3 regions of the Bradyrhizobium sp. IC4059 genome follow, and region 1 is predicted to be linked to each of the others. Evidence: predicted binding sites of a transcription regulator. Region 1 holds the regulator's gene; each other region holds the start of a gene.

Region 1 (4,428 bases):
GCGGCTTCGATCTCGGCGTCAGACGCAAATTGCCGGAGGTTCGCCTGCGTGAGCCCCTCGAGGACCGCCGCAAGATGACCGGGATCGACTTCCTCAGCCTCCTCTCCGGCGTCGCTCAACGCCAACATGGCGCGTGCAATCTCGTCCTGGCTATCCGCAGGAAGCCGCCGCACGGCCTTCAGCGCCTTTTCGAGCAGTTCTGTCATTGGCAGAAGATAAGCCGGGTCGAGACCAAAAGGAAGTGTGGTTCCTGGCTGGCAAGGGAGGCCTTTTGCTTCAGCTCCTCCGCTCGGCTAGAACTTGCCGACCCAGTCCTGATTTGTTGCGGAGTTCGCCCGTGGCCCTGATGCCGGTTTCTGACGCGCTTGCTGCGGTGTTGGCCGGCGTCGAGCCGCTGGCTGAACAGATGGTTTGCCTCGACGAGGCCTACCATCGTGTGCTCGCCCGCGATGTCGCGGCGCGGCGCACGCAGCCGCCGGAGGCGATGTCGGCGATGGACGGCTATGCCGTGCGCACGGCCGACGCGGCAAACGATTCGAGGTTGACCGTCGTCGGCGAGGTCGCGGCGGGCCGGCCGCTCGCGGGAAGCGTCGGCCCCGGCGAAGCCGTGCGGATCTTCACCGGCGGCGTCGTTCCCGACGGCGCCGATGCCGTCGTGATCCAGGAGGACACGGCTGCCGACGGCAAACATGTGACGATCAAGGAAGCCGCCATTTTCGGCCGGCACATCCGCCCTGCAGGCGTCGACTTCCGCGAAGGCGACGTGCTGCTGCGCAAGGGAATCCGCCTCACCGAGCGCGATCTCGCCCTTGCCGCCGGAATGAATCATCCGCATCTCGCCATCATCCGCCGCCCGAGGGTTGCCGTTCTCGCCACCGGCGACGAGCTCGTGATGCCGGGCACCACGCCTGGTCGCGGCCAGATCGTCTATTCCAACGGCTATGCCCTGCATGCGCTCGCCCGCAGCGAGGGCGCCGAGACCATCGACCTCGGAATTGCCGCCGATACACTGGAGGCGACGTCCGCCGGCATCCGCCGCGCGCGCGAGAGCGGCGCCGACATCCTGATCACGACCGGCGGTGCCTCGGTCGGCGACCACGACCTGATCCAGCAGGCGCTCAAGGGCGAAGGCATCGCGATGGCGTTCTGGAAGATCGCGATCCGGCCGGGCAAGCCGATGATGCACGGTCGGATAGGCGCGATGCGCGTGATTGGCCTGCCCGGCAATCCCGTGTCGTCCTACGTGTGCGCCTTCCTGTTCATGGTCCCCTTGATTCGCGCCCTGTCGGGCCGTTCAGCGATTCATCATCGGCGCGAGCGCGCCGTGCTGGGCCGCGATCTCGCCGCCAACGACCAGCGCGAGGACTATCTGCGTGCGCGGCTGGAGGAGCGCGACGACGGCACGCGCGTCGCCCTTCCGGTCAGCCATCAGGACTCCTCCCTTCTTGCGAATCTCGCTGCGGCACAGGTACTTCTGGTGCGCGCACCGTTCGCGCCGAAGGCCGAGGCCGGCACGCCTTGCGAGGTGCTCCGGCTGCCCGTCTGAGCCGCCCAGCCACACGCATTCCGCGAGCTTGGCCGCGTTCACCATAAATTAAGCAGTTGCGGAACACATATCGAACATATAGTGTCCGTTCATGATTTGTTTCGAGGATGTAGCGGCTTAGTGCCGGCTTCATCGTGTCGGAATCGAACGACATCAACCGGGGGACTTTGGTCGAGATGTTGACGCGCAAACAATACGAGCTTCTGCGATTCATCAGCGAACGTCTGAAGGAAAGCGGCGTGCCGCCGTCCTTCGACGAGATGAAGGATGCGCTCGACCTGCGCTCGAAGTCAGGCATCCATCGCCTGATCACTGCGCTCGAGGAGCGCGGCTTCATTCGCCGCCTGCCCAACCGCGCCCGTGCCATCGAGGTGATCAAGCTGCCCGAGCTCCAGGCCGCCGCCGGCAATCGCCGTGGCTTCACCCCGAGCGTGATCGAGGGCAATCTCGGCAAGGTGCGCGCGAGCTCCAGCCCGCCTGCGGACGAGGGCGAGCGCCCCGTCGCGGTGCCCGTGATGGGCCGCATCGCCGCCGGCACGCCGATCGAGGCGCTGCAGACCCGCAGCCATACCATCAGCGTGCCGCCGGACATGCTCGGCTCGGGCGAGCACTACGCGCTCGAAGTGCGCGGCGATTCGATGGTCGAGGCCGGCATCCTCGACGGCGACATGGCGCTGATCCAGCGCAACGAGACCGCAAATACCGGCGACATCGTGGTGGCATTGATCGACGACGAGGAGGCCACGCTCAAGCGCTTCCGCCGCCGCGGCGCCTCGATCGCGCTCGAGCCCGCCAATGCCGCCTACGAGGTCCGCATTCTTCCGCCGAACCGCGTGAAGATCCAGGGCAAGCTGATCGGGCTTTACCGGAAGTACTGATACGGGAAACATCAAGCGCCGCGCGCGTTTCGATCGGCATCGGCGATCCAGGATCGGAGCGGATACTTGTCCGCTCCGGCTGGACGGTTTCTCTGGTTCTGCGCCGGCTGTCCGGTCCATCTTCCCGCGCGACATTCCCCCGCGCAGGCGCGCAGCCATTTCTGCTTCGCCGGTAGAGTTGTGCCGGCAGTGCTGATAGCTCCGGCCGAATGCAAGGACGCGAGGTTTGTTCCTATCGAATCCGGGAAAGATAATGTGATCGCGCGCTGCGGACGCGAGCCGCAGATTTGCCCATAACCGAGCAGAGCGTTGTATGCTTCCACTCTGATAGAGGCCTGCGCCTCGAAAGAGACGCGGGTCGCTATCCCAGCATGAGGAGCACCCGATGTGTGACTACAGCCTGCATGCCGTCGCGACGCGCCCCGCCGAAGTCGGCGAGACGATCGTCACGACAACCTTCCGCGGCACCTCGACGCGCGGTTTCGCTTCCGAAGCCGATCCCTCCGTCGCGGTCTGTCTGCTGCCGGGGACGGAGCTCGCTTTCGCCGACAACGTCCGCTACGACAACCGCTGGATCTGGACGCGCACCGTGAACTCTCGCGTCGGCAAGTTCGGCAAGATCGACCCGCACATTCCCGATCGCCATCATGACGCGATCGAATTCCCCGACGGCAAATACGTGCTGGTGACGCAGCTCGTCGAAGGCCAGCGCGCGACCGTGCTGCAATTGCCGGTGACGCAGCCAGCCCCCGAGCGCGAGCACAAGCCGCAGATCGTCGCCGACACGCGGCCCACGATCACGCGCCTGCCGATCGGCTGACGCCCTTCGGCCGACAGGCCGAGCCCGGGATTGAAATTGCCGTCGCCGGCTGAGGCCGGCGAGCCCGGTGAGTTTGTGTTTCAGGACATTCGATCGGCGAGCCCACCGCCGCGCCTCGTCGTCGCACGAAGTTTGGGCCGTGCTGCCCGCATTTTGAACGTCCGCTCCGCAGCCAAATGACCGATGCTGTCGTGGTTTGAGGCGGCGGACACGCTCGATGAAGACCTTCATTCGCGTCGTTGAACTTTGGGTACCCGACCGGACGCGCAGGCGGCTGGAATTCGGCGGCGGCCTCTACGACGATGGGCTGTCCGCGTTCAAAGCCGTCAGCGAAGAGCTGCACTTCGGATATGACGAGGGACTTCCCGGCAAGGCCTGGGCCTGTGGCCACCCCGTCATCCTCACGAAATTCGCCAACTCCTATTTCAAGCGGACCGATCAGGCCGCTGCGGCCGGCCTCACCTGCGGCGTGGCGGTGCCGGTGTTCGCGGGCGAATTCCTGCAAGCCGTGCTGGTGCTGTTCTGTGGCGACGACGAGGCGCACGTCGGCGCGATCGAACTCTGGCACAACGATCCTGATCTCTCGCATGAGATGGGGCTCGTCGATGGCTATTACGGCACCGCGGACATGTTCGAATTCAACTCCCGCCACACCAGATTTCCGCGCGGCTTCGGCCTGCCCGGACGCACCTGGAAGGCGGGCCTGCCGCTGATCATCAAGGACTTGCACGACGCCAAGAGTTTCCTGCGCTGGGAGGACGCCGCCAAGGTCGGGATCAATCTCGGCGTCGGCGTGCCCTACCGAACCGGTACCGACCAGACCTGGGTTCTGACATTCCTCTCCGCGCAGGCAACGCCGATTGCACGACGCTTCGAGATCTGGGTCCCGAACGAGGACCGTTCGGCGCTGGTCTTTCGCGCCGGCGATTGCAGCGCGCAGACCGACCTCGCCGCACGCTATGCGGCGCAGTCCATCGCCAGGGGCGAAGGCAGCATTGGCGGCGCCTGGGCCGCCGGCATGCCCGCGCTCAACGACGATCTCACCCGTGACGGCTCGATCGCCGGCTCCGAAGCCTGCGCAGCCGGGCTGAGCCGAATGGTGGCCCTGCCGGTCATCGGCAACGGAAGGCTTGACGCCGTGCTGGCCTGGTATTTGTGATCCGCGTCAATCGTCGGCCTGCAAG
Region 2 (4,428 bases), 110 kb from region 1:
AGCCGATGCGACCACGCACGGTGCCGAGCGCGTCGATACGCGAACTGACCGTCGTGGGAACGAGGGCGCCACCAAAATCAACAAGACCGGTCGCCGAGGCGTTTACGTCAGCCCACGCGCCATCAGCTTCGATGCCGAACACGACGTTGGAGGTCTGCCAGTTGTAGCCAACGGTGCCGCCGACGAAACCGCCCTGCATGCGCGGATCATCGGAGCTGTTTTCCCAGGCGCCGCCACCGACGATACCCAGGTAAAAGCCGGTCCAGTTGTAGACCGAGGCAACAGGCGCAGGCGCCTTGGTGTAGGGGCGGGCTGCCAGATCAGCAGCCGAAGCGGGGGCCGCAAGGGCGAATACACAGGCCGAAGCCAACAAAACCTTCTTCATTTTCAACTTAATCCCAGTCCCAGTTTCTGTTGTTGCCTTCCGTGGCGGAAGGGCAGCGGACTCAAACGGCCCAACTGACGCCGTCTTTACACCATCAAAGCCGCAAGTTGTGTCTCCGAAAAGCCACAACAGTCCAAAAGGTGATGGTTGCTGACTTATTTACGTCCAGGCATGTGCCGAAAAAAAGAAGGGCCGGCGCTGGGGCCGGCCCTTCGTTTCGCTCACGATAGGTGGGATATCAGTACCTCGCGACCAGCGGGCCGCCGAAGCGATAGTTCAAGCGGACTAGACCCATGTCGACGTCCTGACTGATGCGATCGCTCCCGAAGGCAACGCCCGCAGGCGTCGTGAAGGCGATCGTACGGTCGCCGAGGAAGATGTGGTTGTACTCGACGCCGAGCGTCCAGTTCGGAGCAAATCCGAATTCCAGGCCGGCGCCAACGGTGCCGCCCCAGCGGGTCTCGCGAGCCGACGCCAGCAGCGTGCCGGCGCCAGGCGTGCCAGGAGCGGCATAGACGTCGTACTTGTCCCCGACTACGGCGGCGCCGCCCTTCACATAGAGCAGCACGTTGTTCCAGGCATAACCGACCTGGCCCGTGATCAGGCCAAAAGCATCGATGTGAGAGCGGTTACGATCACCGGTGACCAAAGCGCTTCCAGGGAAGAGGAGGCTGACGTTGTCCCCCGAGAAGTCAGCCCAGTTGCCCTGGCCCTCGAGGCCGAACACCCAATTGGCCGACTGCCAGCGGTAGCCGATCTGACCACCGACCGTGCCGCCGGTCGCATCGTGACAGCCTTCAGCCACCAGAACGCCCGTGACCGGGGTCACGAAGTCCCAGCACTTGCGGCTCGTGCCGCCGCCGCCGTTGACGCCGATGTAGAAGCCGCTCCAGTCGTAAACCGCGGCGACCGCCGGGGCCGGAGCCTTGGTGTAGGGACGCGCAGCCATATCCGCCGCGCTTGCCGGAGCCGACAGCCCCAATGCCATTGCACTGATTACGCCGAAAAGAATCTTATTCATTGCAGTCTCCCCAAGTTTCGTCCGCTTCATGAAAGTCCCTGAAGCGGCTGATCAGACGCGACACCCATATGAATCAATTCCAAGGCAAAGGTAGCCTAAGGAAAGGGCAGAGTCCGTCTCCGGAAAGCCACACTCGCCAGACTATTGACAGGTTCCATCTTGATGAATGTTAAGAGTTTTTTCCTATTCAAGGGAACTCGAAAAGGTTCCATTCGGGGCTGACGTTTTTCGCGGCACGCGGGAAAATGTCTGCCCGCCCATGATGAAGAACAAATCTGGAACAAACGTGCGCGCGATGCTATATGTGGGGATAACCTTGGGGGTGGCAGGCTGATCGGTGTCCGCAAGCGTATAGGGTCGCCCTAGGGGGCGCAGAGGAACGCGGGCAGCGGATTCGCCCTTTTGAAATTCAGTGGCATTCGGAGTGGAGAGCGGCGATGGCGGGAAGCGTCAACAAGGTCATTCTGGTTGGAAATCTCGGCAAGGATCCCGAAATCCGCCGCACCCAGGACGGGCGGCCGATCGCGAATTTGAGCATCGCGACCTCGGAGACCTGGCGCGACAAGAACACCGGCGAGCGCAAGGAGAAGACCGAGTGGCATCGCGTCGTGATCTTCTCTGAGCCGCTTTGCAAGATCGTCGAACAGTATCTGAAGAAGGGCGCAAAGGTTTACATCGAAGGCGCGCTCCAGACCCGCAAGTACACCGACCAGAGCGGCGTCGAGAAATACTCGACCGAGGTCGTGCTGCAGGGCTTCAACTCAACGCTGACGATGCTGGACGGCCGCGGTGGCGGCGGCGGAGGTGGCAGCTTCGGCGACGAGCCGGGCGGCGACTTCGGCTCCTCCGGACCCGTCAGCAGCGCGCCGCGCCGTCCCGTTGCCGCCGGCGGCGGCCGCAACAGCGACATGGACGACGATATCCCGTTCTAGGACTTCGGAAGAGGCGGCTAGTCTCGGCGCAGATAACGGCCAACTCGGTTTTCAAGGATCCGCACCAGGACAGGATCCATGAATTCATAGTCGTCCGGAATGTCGAGACAGATGACCCGTTTGTTGTACAAGCTGGAGCGGAATTTCCGGTTCAGCTTGGTCCGGTGGGTCTTTTCCATGACGAAGATGACGTCGGCCCATTCAATCTGCTCGGCGGACAGCAAGACGTCCGCGCCGTTCGAAATGCCGGCCGAGTCGGTATCGATCCCGGGCCAGGTCGAAAACACCTGCTCGGCGGTAGGGCTGCGGAGGCGATTGGCGCTGCAGACGAAAAGGACGTTGGTCACTTTGCCGCTCTCGGAGACGATCGGTCAGGTATCGGCGGGATGATTGGTCAGTGCTTTTCGGGCGGGCTTCCGAGAGTTCCTGCTACATAAATACAGTTCTTTGGTCGACGGCTTTTCCGGCCTAAGCTTATGTGCGCCTCAAGTCTTCGGCGAGATGTGATGTGAATGATATTAACTTTCATGTTAATCATACTCACATCAGTCTCCGCCGGACACGAGGAAGCCCTGCATGAGCCTTGCGCCGCTGCTTGAGGCCGCGCCGGTGGTCCCGCTGCATGCCTTTGCCGCAATGGCCGCCCTTGTGCTTGGCCTCTTCCAGTTCTCCGCCCCCAAGGGCACGCTGCCGCACCGGACTATCGGCTGGATCTGGGTGGTCCTGATGGTGTTCGTGGCCGCCTCGTCGTTCTGGATCCACGAGATCCGTCTGGTCGGGCCGTTCAGCCCGATCCATTTCTTGTCGATCTTCACCCTGGCGGTGCTGCCGCTGGCGGTATGGCGTGCGCGCACCCATCGCGTCGCCGACCACCGGCGGATGATGATCTTCATCTTTTTCGGCGCCCTGGTGGTGGCGGGACTGTTCACGCTGGTGCCTGGGCGCATCATGCACCGGGTGACTTTCGGGGCGTGAGAGCCGGTTCCGCCCAGTCCGTTCCGGCCTCGTCCGCGGCCGTGGCGCGAAGGGCGTAAGTCTCTGGAAAAACAGTCGGAAAAAGCGCTTCCCCAGAGCTCGGCAAGGGTGGTTATCAGGGGTGTGATGCGCTATATGATTCCCAGATAAAACCTCACCGGATTTCCCCTTGGCTGACGACGATAACAAGCCCGGCGACCAGCCGGCGCAACCCTCGGACATTCGCCCCGTCTCCATCCTCGACGAGATGAAGAAGTCCTACCTCGATTACGCCATGAGCGTGATCGTGTCGCGCGCGCTGCCCGATGCGCGCGACGGCCTGAAGCCGGTGCATCGGCGCATCCTGTTCTCGATGAACGAGCAGGGCTTCACGCCCGACAAGAAGCACAAGAAGTCCGCCGGTATCGTCGGTGACGTCATGGGTAAATACCACCCTCATGGCGACCAGGCGATCTACGACGCGCTGGTGCGCATGGCGCAGGACTTCTCGATGCGCGAGTTGCTGGTGGACGGGCAGGGCAATTTCGGCTCGGTCGACGGCGACCCGGCGGCGGCCATGCGCTACACCGAGTCCCGCCTGACCAAGATCGCGCTGAAGCTGCTTGAGGACATCGACAGCGACACCGTCGACTTCCAGGACAATTACGACGGTTCCGAGAAGGAGCCGGTGGTCCTGCCGGCGCGGTTCCCGAACCTGCTGGTCAACGGCGCGGGCGGCATTGCCGTCGGCATGGCGACCAACATCCCGCCGCACAATCTCGGCGAGGTGATCGACGCCTGTATTGCGCTGATCGACAATCCCTCGCTGACCATCGACGAGCTCATCAACATCATTCCCGGCCCGGATTTCCCGACTGGCGGTATCATCCTTGGACGCCAGGGCATCCGCAGCGCCTACCATCTCGGCCGCGGCTCCATCGTGATGCGCGGCAAGGTCACGTTCGAGACCATTCGCAAGGATCGAGAGGCGATCGTCATCACCGAGATTCCGTATCAGGTGAACAAGGCGACGATGGTCGAGCGCATCGCCGAGCTCTACAAGGAAAAGAAGATCGAGGGCATCTCCGACCTGCGCGACGAGTCCGACCGCGAGGGCTATCGCGTCGTCGTCGAGC
Region 3 (4,428 bases), on a different contig from region 1:
GCGACGGCGACCGAGACCTGCGCGGTGGCGCAGATCTTGTCGAACAGCTTTTCGCGCTCCTCGGCGGTCAGGCGCTTGGAATCGTCGATGCCGCGGGGAATCCGGTCGGGATCGAGAATCACCGCGGCGGCCACCACGGGGCCTGCGAGCGGGCCGCGGCCAGCCTCGTCGCAGCCCGCGACCGGCCAGACGCCGCGCTTGATCAGCGCGCGCTCGCGGCGGAAGCTGGGGGCAGCAACGGCAATGATGCCTTTCCTACCGGCAGGAACCTTCGCCGCATCGGCCGCAGAGATCTTTGCCGCCTTGGCGGGCACAGCGTTCGGCGCGGCCTTTTTCTTCGGCGCGGCTTTGGCTGGGGTCTTGGCGGAGGGGTCCCGAATCATGGCCGGGATCGTGCGCCAGGGGGCTTCGCCAGCGCAACCGGGAACCCAGGATATTCCCGTTATTCAGGCCGCCCGCCCTACTCCGCCAGATGCACCCGCCGGTCCTCGCCCACCTCGATGCCGGGTGCGACCACGACTTCCCAGACATGTGCATCGGGATCGGCAAAATAGCCGCAATAGCCGCCGTAATCGGTCGCGTGCGCCGCCTTCAGCAAGGTGGCCCCCTTCTCCACGGCGAAGGCCAGCACCTCGTCGACCTCCTCGCGGGTCGCGCAATTCCAGGCGAGCGTCATGCCGCGAAAGGTCGTGGGCCTCGGCTGGTCCTCCAAGGACGCGTCTGCGGCGAGCCGATCCCAGTGATAAAGCGCGAGCACCGGACCGCCGGTGTCGTAGAACGCAACCGCCTCGCCGGTCTCCTTCAGCCGGCGCGAGAAACCGAGCGCGTCGTAGAAGGCGATGCTGGCGCGGATGTCGTTCACACCGAGCGTGATGACGGTCAGCCGCGGCACCGGCACGGTGAGTTCCTTGAGCATGCGACACCTCTTGCACGTGTCCGCTCAAAACAGGCTGAGCTGATCACCGTTCCGCTTCGGCCGCGCAAAGTGATCAATGGTCAGCTTGGAGCGCCGCTTGTTGAGGCCGAGCCTCTCGCAGGCGATCTCGAAGCGGCGGCCGATGGTCCAGGCCATCGGTCCGGTGCCCTTCATCCGCTCGCCCCATTTGGCGTCGTAGTCGCGCCCGCCGCGCATGTCTCGGATCAGGGTGAAGACGTGACGATAGCGGTCCGGATAGTTCGCCATCAGCCATTCGCGGAAGAGATCGCGCACCTCCAGTGGCAGCCGCAGCAGCACATAGGCAGCCTCCTTGACCCCGGCATGGGCGGCGGCGTCGAGGATGCGCTCGATCTCGGAATCGTTCAGCGCAGGGATCACGGGCGCGACCATCACCGTGGTGGGAATGCCGGCGTCCGAGAGCTGCTTCAGCGCCTCCAGCCGTTTCGGCGGCGTCGAGGCCCGCGGCTCCATCGTGCGCGCCAGCTTCGGATCGAGCGAGGTGACCGAGATCGCGACCTTGGCGAGGTTGCGCTTGGCCATCCGCTGGAGAATGTCGATGTCGCGCAGCACCAGCGCCGACTTGGTGACGATGCCGACGGGATGCCCTGCGCGCTCCAGCACTTCCAAAATGCCGCGCATGATTTTGCGCTCGCGCTCGATCGGCTGGTAGGGATCGGTGTTGGTGCCGATCGCGATCATCCGCGGCTCGTAGCCGGGAGCCGCAAGCTCCTTCTCGAGCAGCGAAGGCGCCTCGGGCTTCACGAACAGTTTTGACTCGAAGTCGAGCCCCGGCGACAGGCCGAGATAGGCGTGGGTCGGCCGCGCGAAGCAATAGACGCAGCCGTGCTCGCAGCCGCGATAGGGATTGATCGAGCGGTCGAAACCGATGTCGGGGGAATCGTTGCGGGTGATCACCTTGCGTGAGGTGTCGATTGCGACACTCGTCTTGAACGGCGGCAGCTCGTCGAGGCTCTGCCAGCCGTCGTCGAAAGCGACGCGCGCCTCGGCCTCGTAACGGCCGCTGGCGTTGGACTGCGCGCCCCGCCCTCGCCGTCGCGCGCGGTCGATGGCGACCCCAAGCTCGGGGAAATCTGAAGGCGCACCCGCCGGCTCGGAGGGCGCCGTGACCGGCGGGTGCTTGAGAGCATGAGAGGATGCTGGACTCATGCAGCCAAGATAGCACGACATAGGAACAAATCAAGAACACAAACGAAAAACGTGAAAACAACCCCATGCACAGTAGAGCTGCCCAAACTTCGCGCGCCTGCCTTTGACCTCACGCAACACGGCCGTCACGACCATCCCGTTTCATGCCCGACGGATCGATCGCCCCGGAACCGGGTTGGTGACGATCGCGAAGTGAAGGTCGGCAGGAACATGACAATCCAACAAAAAACGGCCGAAGCGAGCAGCGACCTCGATCTGCTCGATCGCTATTGGCGCGCCGCCAACTACCTCTCGGTCGGGCAAATCTACCTGCTCGACAATCCGCTGCTGCGCGAGCCGCTGCGGCGCGAGCACATCAAGCCGCGTCTGCTCGGACATTGGGGCACGACGCCGGGGCTGAACTTCATCTATGCCCATCTCAACCGCGTCATCCGCGCGCTCGATGTCAGCGTGATCTATGTCTGCGGTCCCGGCCATGGCGGCCCGGGCATGGTCGCCAACACTTATCTCGAAGGCAGCTACAGCGAGATCTATCCCGATATTGCGCGCGACGCGGACGGATTGCGCAAGCTGTTTCGGCAGTTCTCCTTCCCCGGCGGCATCCCGAGCCACGCCGCGCCGGAAACGCCGGGCTCCATCCACGAAGGCGGCGAGCTCGGCTATGCGCTGGTGCACGCCTATGGCGCCGCATTCGACAACCCGGATTTGATCGTCGCCTGCGTGGTCGGCGACGGCGAGGCCGAGACCGGCCCGCTCGCGGCGTCCTGGCACTCGAACAAGTTCCTGAACCCGGCCCATGACGGGGCGGTGCTGCCGATCCTGCATCTCAACGGCTACAAGATCGCCAATCCCACCGTGCTCGGGCGGATGCAGGACGCGGAGATCCGCGACCTCTTCCGCGGGTTCGGCCACGAGCCGCTGTTCGTTACGGGCGACGATCCCAAATTGATGCACCAGGCCATGGCCGATGCGCTCGACGTCGCATTCGCCAGCATCCGCTCGATCCAGCAACATGCCCGCGACGGCCGCACAAGCGTCGAGCGGCCGCGCTGGCCGATGATCGTGCTGCGCAGCCCGAAGGGCTGGACCGGCCCGAAGGAGGTCGACGGCAAGAAGGTCGAGGGTTTTTGGCGTGCGCATCAGGTGCCGGTCGCAGGCTGCCGCGAGAACCCTGATCATCTCAAGGTGCTCGAAGACTGGATGCGCAGCTACGAGCCGGAAAAGCTGTTCGATGGCAACGGCGCGCTCATGGCCGAGCTTCAGGCGCTCGCGCCCAACGGCGTCAGGCGCATGGGCGCCAATCCGCATGCCAATGGCGGCGTGCTGAAGAAGGAGCTGAAGCTGCCGGACTTCCGCAGCTTCGCGGTGGACGTGCCGCAGCCTGGCGAAGTCATTGCGGAAGCGACACGCGAGCTCGGCAAATTCCTGCGCGATGTCGTCCGCCTCAACGCGAAGGAGCGCAATTTCCGCATCATGGGCCCGGACGAGACGGCATCGAACCGGTTAGATGCCGTGTTCGAGGCCACCGAACGCGTCTGGATGGAGCCGACCGAGCCTTACGACGTGCACCTCGCCCAGGACGGCCGCGTGATGGAGGTGCTGAGCGAGCATCTCTGCCAAGGCTGGCTGGAGGGCTACCTGCTCACCGGACGGCACGGCTTCTTCTCCTGCTACGAGGCCTTCATCCACATCGTGGATTCCATGTTCAACCAACACGCCAAATGGCTGAAGGTGACGCGGGAGCTGCCGTGGCGGCGTCCGATCGCCTCGCTCAATTATCTGCTGACCTCGCATGTCTGGCGCCAGGACCATAACGGCTTCAGCCATCAGGACCCCGGTTTCGTCGATCTCGTCGCCAACAAGAAGGCCGACATCGTCCGCATCTACTTCCCGCCGGACGCCAATACGCTGCTGTGGATCGCCGACCACTGCCTGCGCACCTATAACCGCATCAACGTAATCGTCGCCGGCAAGCAGCCGGCGCCGCAATGGCTGTCGATGCAGGACGCGGCGACGCATTGCGATGCCGGCATCGGCATCTGGACCTGGGCGGGCACGGAGGACGGAAAGGGCGAGCCCGACGTCGTCATGGCCTGCGCCGGCGACGTGCCGACGCTGGAGACGCTCGCTGCCGTCGACCTCCTACGCAAGGCGCTGCCGGACTTGAAGATCCGCGTCGTCAACGTCGTCGACCTCATGACGCTGCAGCCGAGGGAGCAGCATCCGCACGGCCTGTCCGACCGCGACTTCGACAGCCTGTTCACGCGCGACAAGCCTGTGATCTTTGCCTATCACGGCTATCCCTATCTCATTCACCGGCTGGC

Evidence for each region. The regulator LexA, encoded in region 1, represses DNA repair genes until DNA is damaged. The targets are predictions, from matches to a motif close to TGTTCNNNNTGTGTTCNG.
Region 2: I6F12_RS16835 (single-stranded DNA-binding protein) is a predicted target of LexA. The motif match lies at 1,672-1,689, and genes of this name have one in related genera.
Region 3: I6F12_RS29370 (PA0069 family radical SAM protein) is a predicted target of LexA. The motif match lies at 2,126-2,143, and genes of this name have one in related genera.

The regions. Positions count from the first base shown of each region.
Region 1 covers NZ_JADYVH010000005.1:172,377-176,804, forward strand. The annotation lists gene I6F12_RS17380 (hypothetical protein) at 1-206, opposite strand, end outside; gene glp (gephyrin-like molybdotransferase Glp) at 338-1,546, shown strand; gene lexA (transcriptional repressor LexA) at 1,723-2,424, shown strand; gene I6F12_RS17395 (hypothetical protein) at 2,810-3,244, shown strand; gene I6F12_RS17400 (GAF domain-containing protein) at 3,462-4,403, shown strand; gene I6F12_RS17405 (ComEC/Rec2 family competence protein) at 4,410-4,428, opposite strand, start outside.
Region 2 covers NZ_JADYVH010000005.1:57,907-62,334, reverse strand. The annotation lists gene I6F12_RS16845 (outer membrane protein) at 1-385, opposite strand, end outside; gene I6F12_RS16840 (outer membrane beta-barrel protein) at 624-1,406, opposite strand; gene I6F12_RS16835 (single-stranded DNA-binding protein) at 1,844-2,338, shown strand; gene I6F12_RS16830 (low molecular weight protein tyrosine phosphatase family protein) at 2,356-2,685, opposite strand; gene I6F12_RS16825 (DUF2306 domain-containing protein) at 2,915-3,313, shown strand; gene gyrA (DNA gyrase subunit A) at 3,483-4,428, shown strand, end outside.
Region 3 covers NZ_JADYVH010000011.1:148,721-153,148, forward strand. The annotation lists gene I6F12_RS29360 (ribonuclease HII) at 1-383, opposite strand, end outside; gene I6F12_RS29365 (VOC family protein) at 461-916, opposite strand; gene I6F12_RS29370 (PA0069 family radical SAM protein) at 941-2,104, opposite strand; gene I6F12_RS29375 (phosphoketolase family protein) at 2,315-4,428, shown strand, end outside.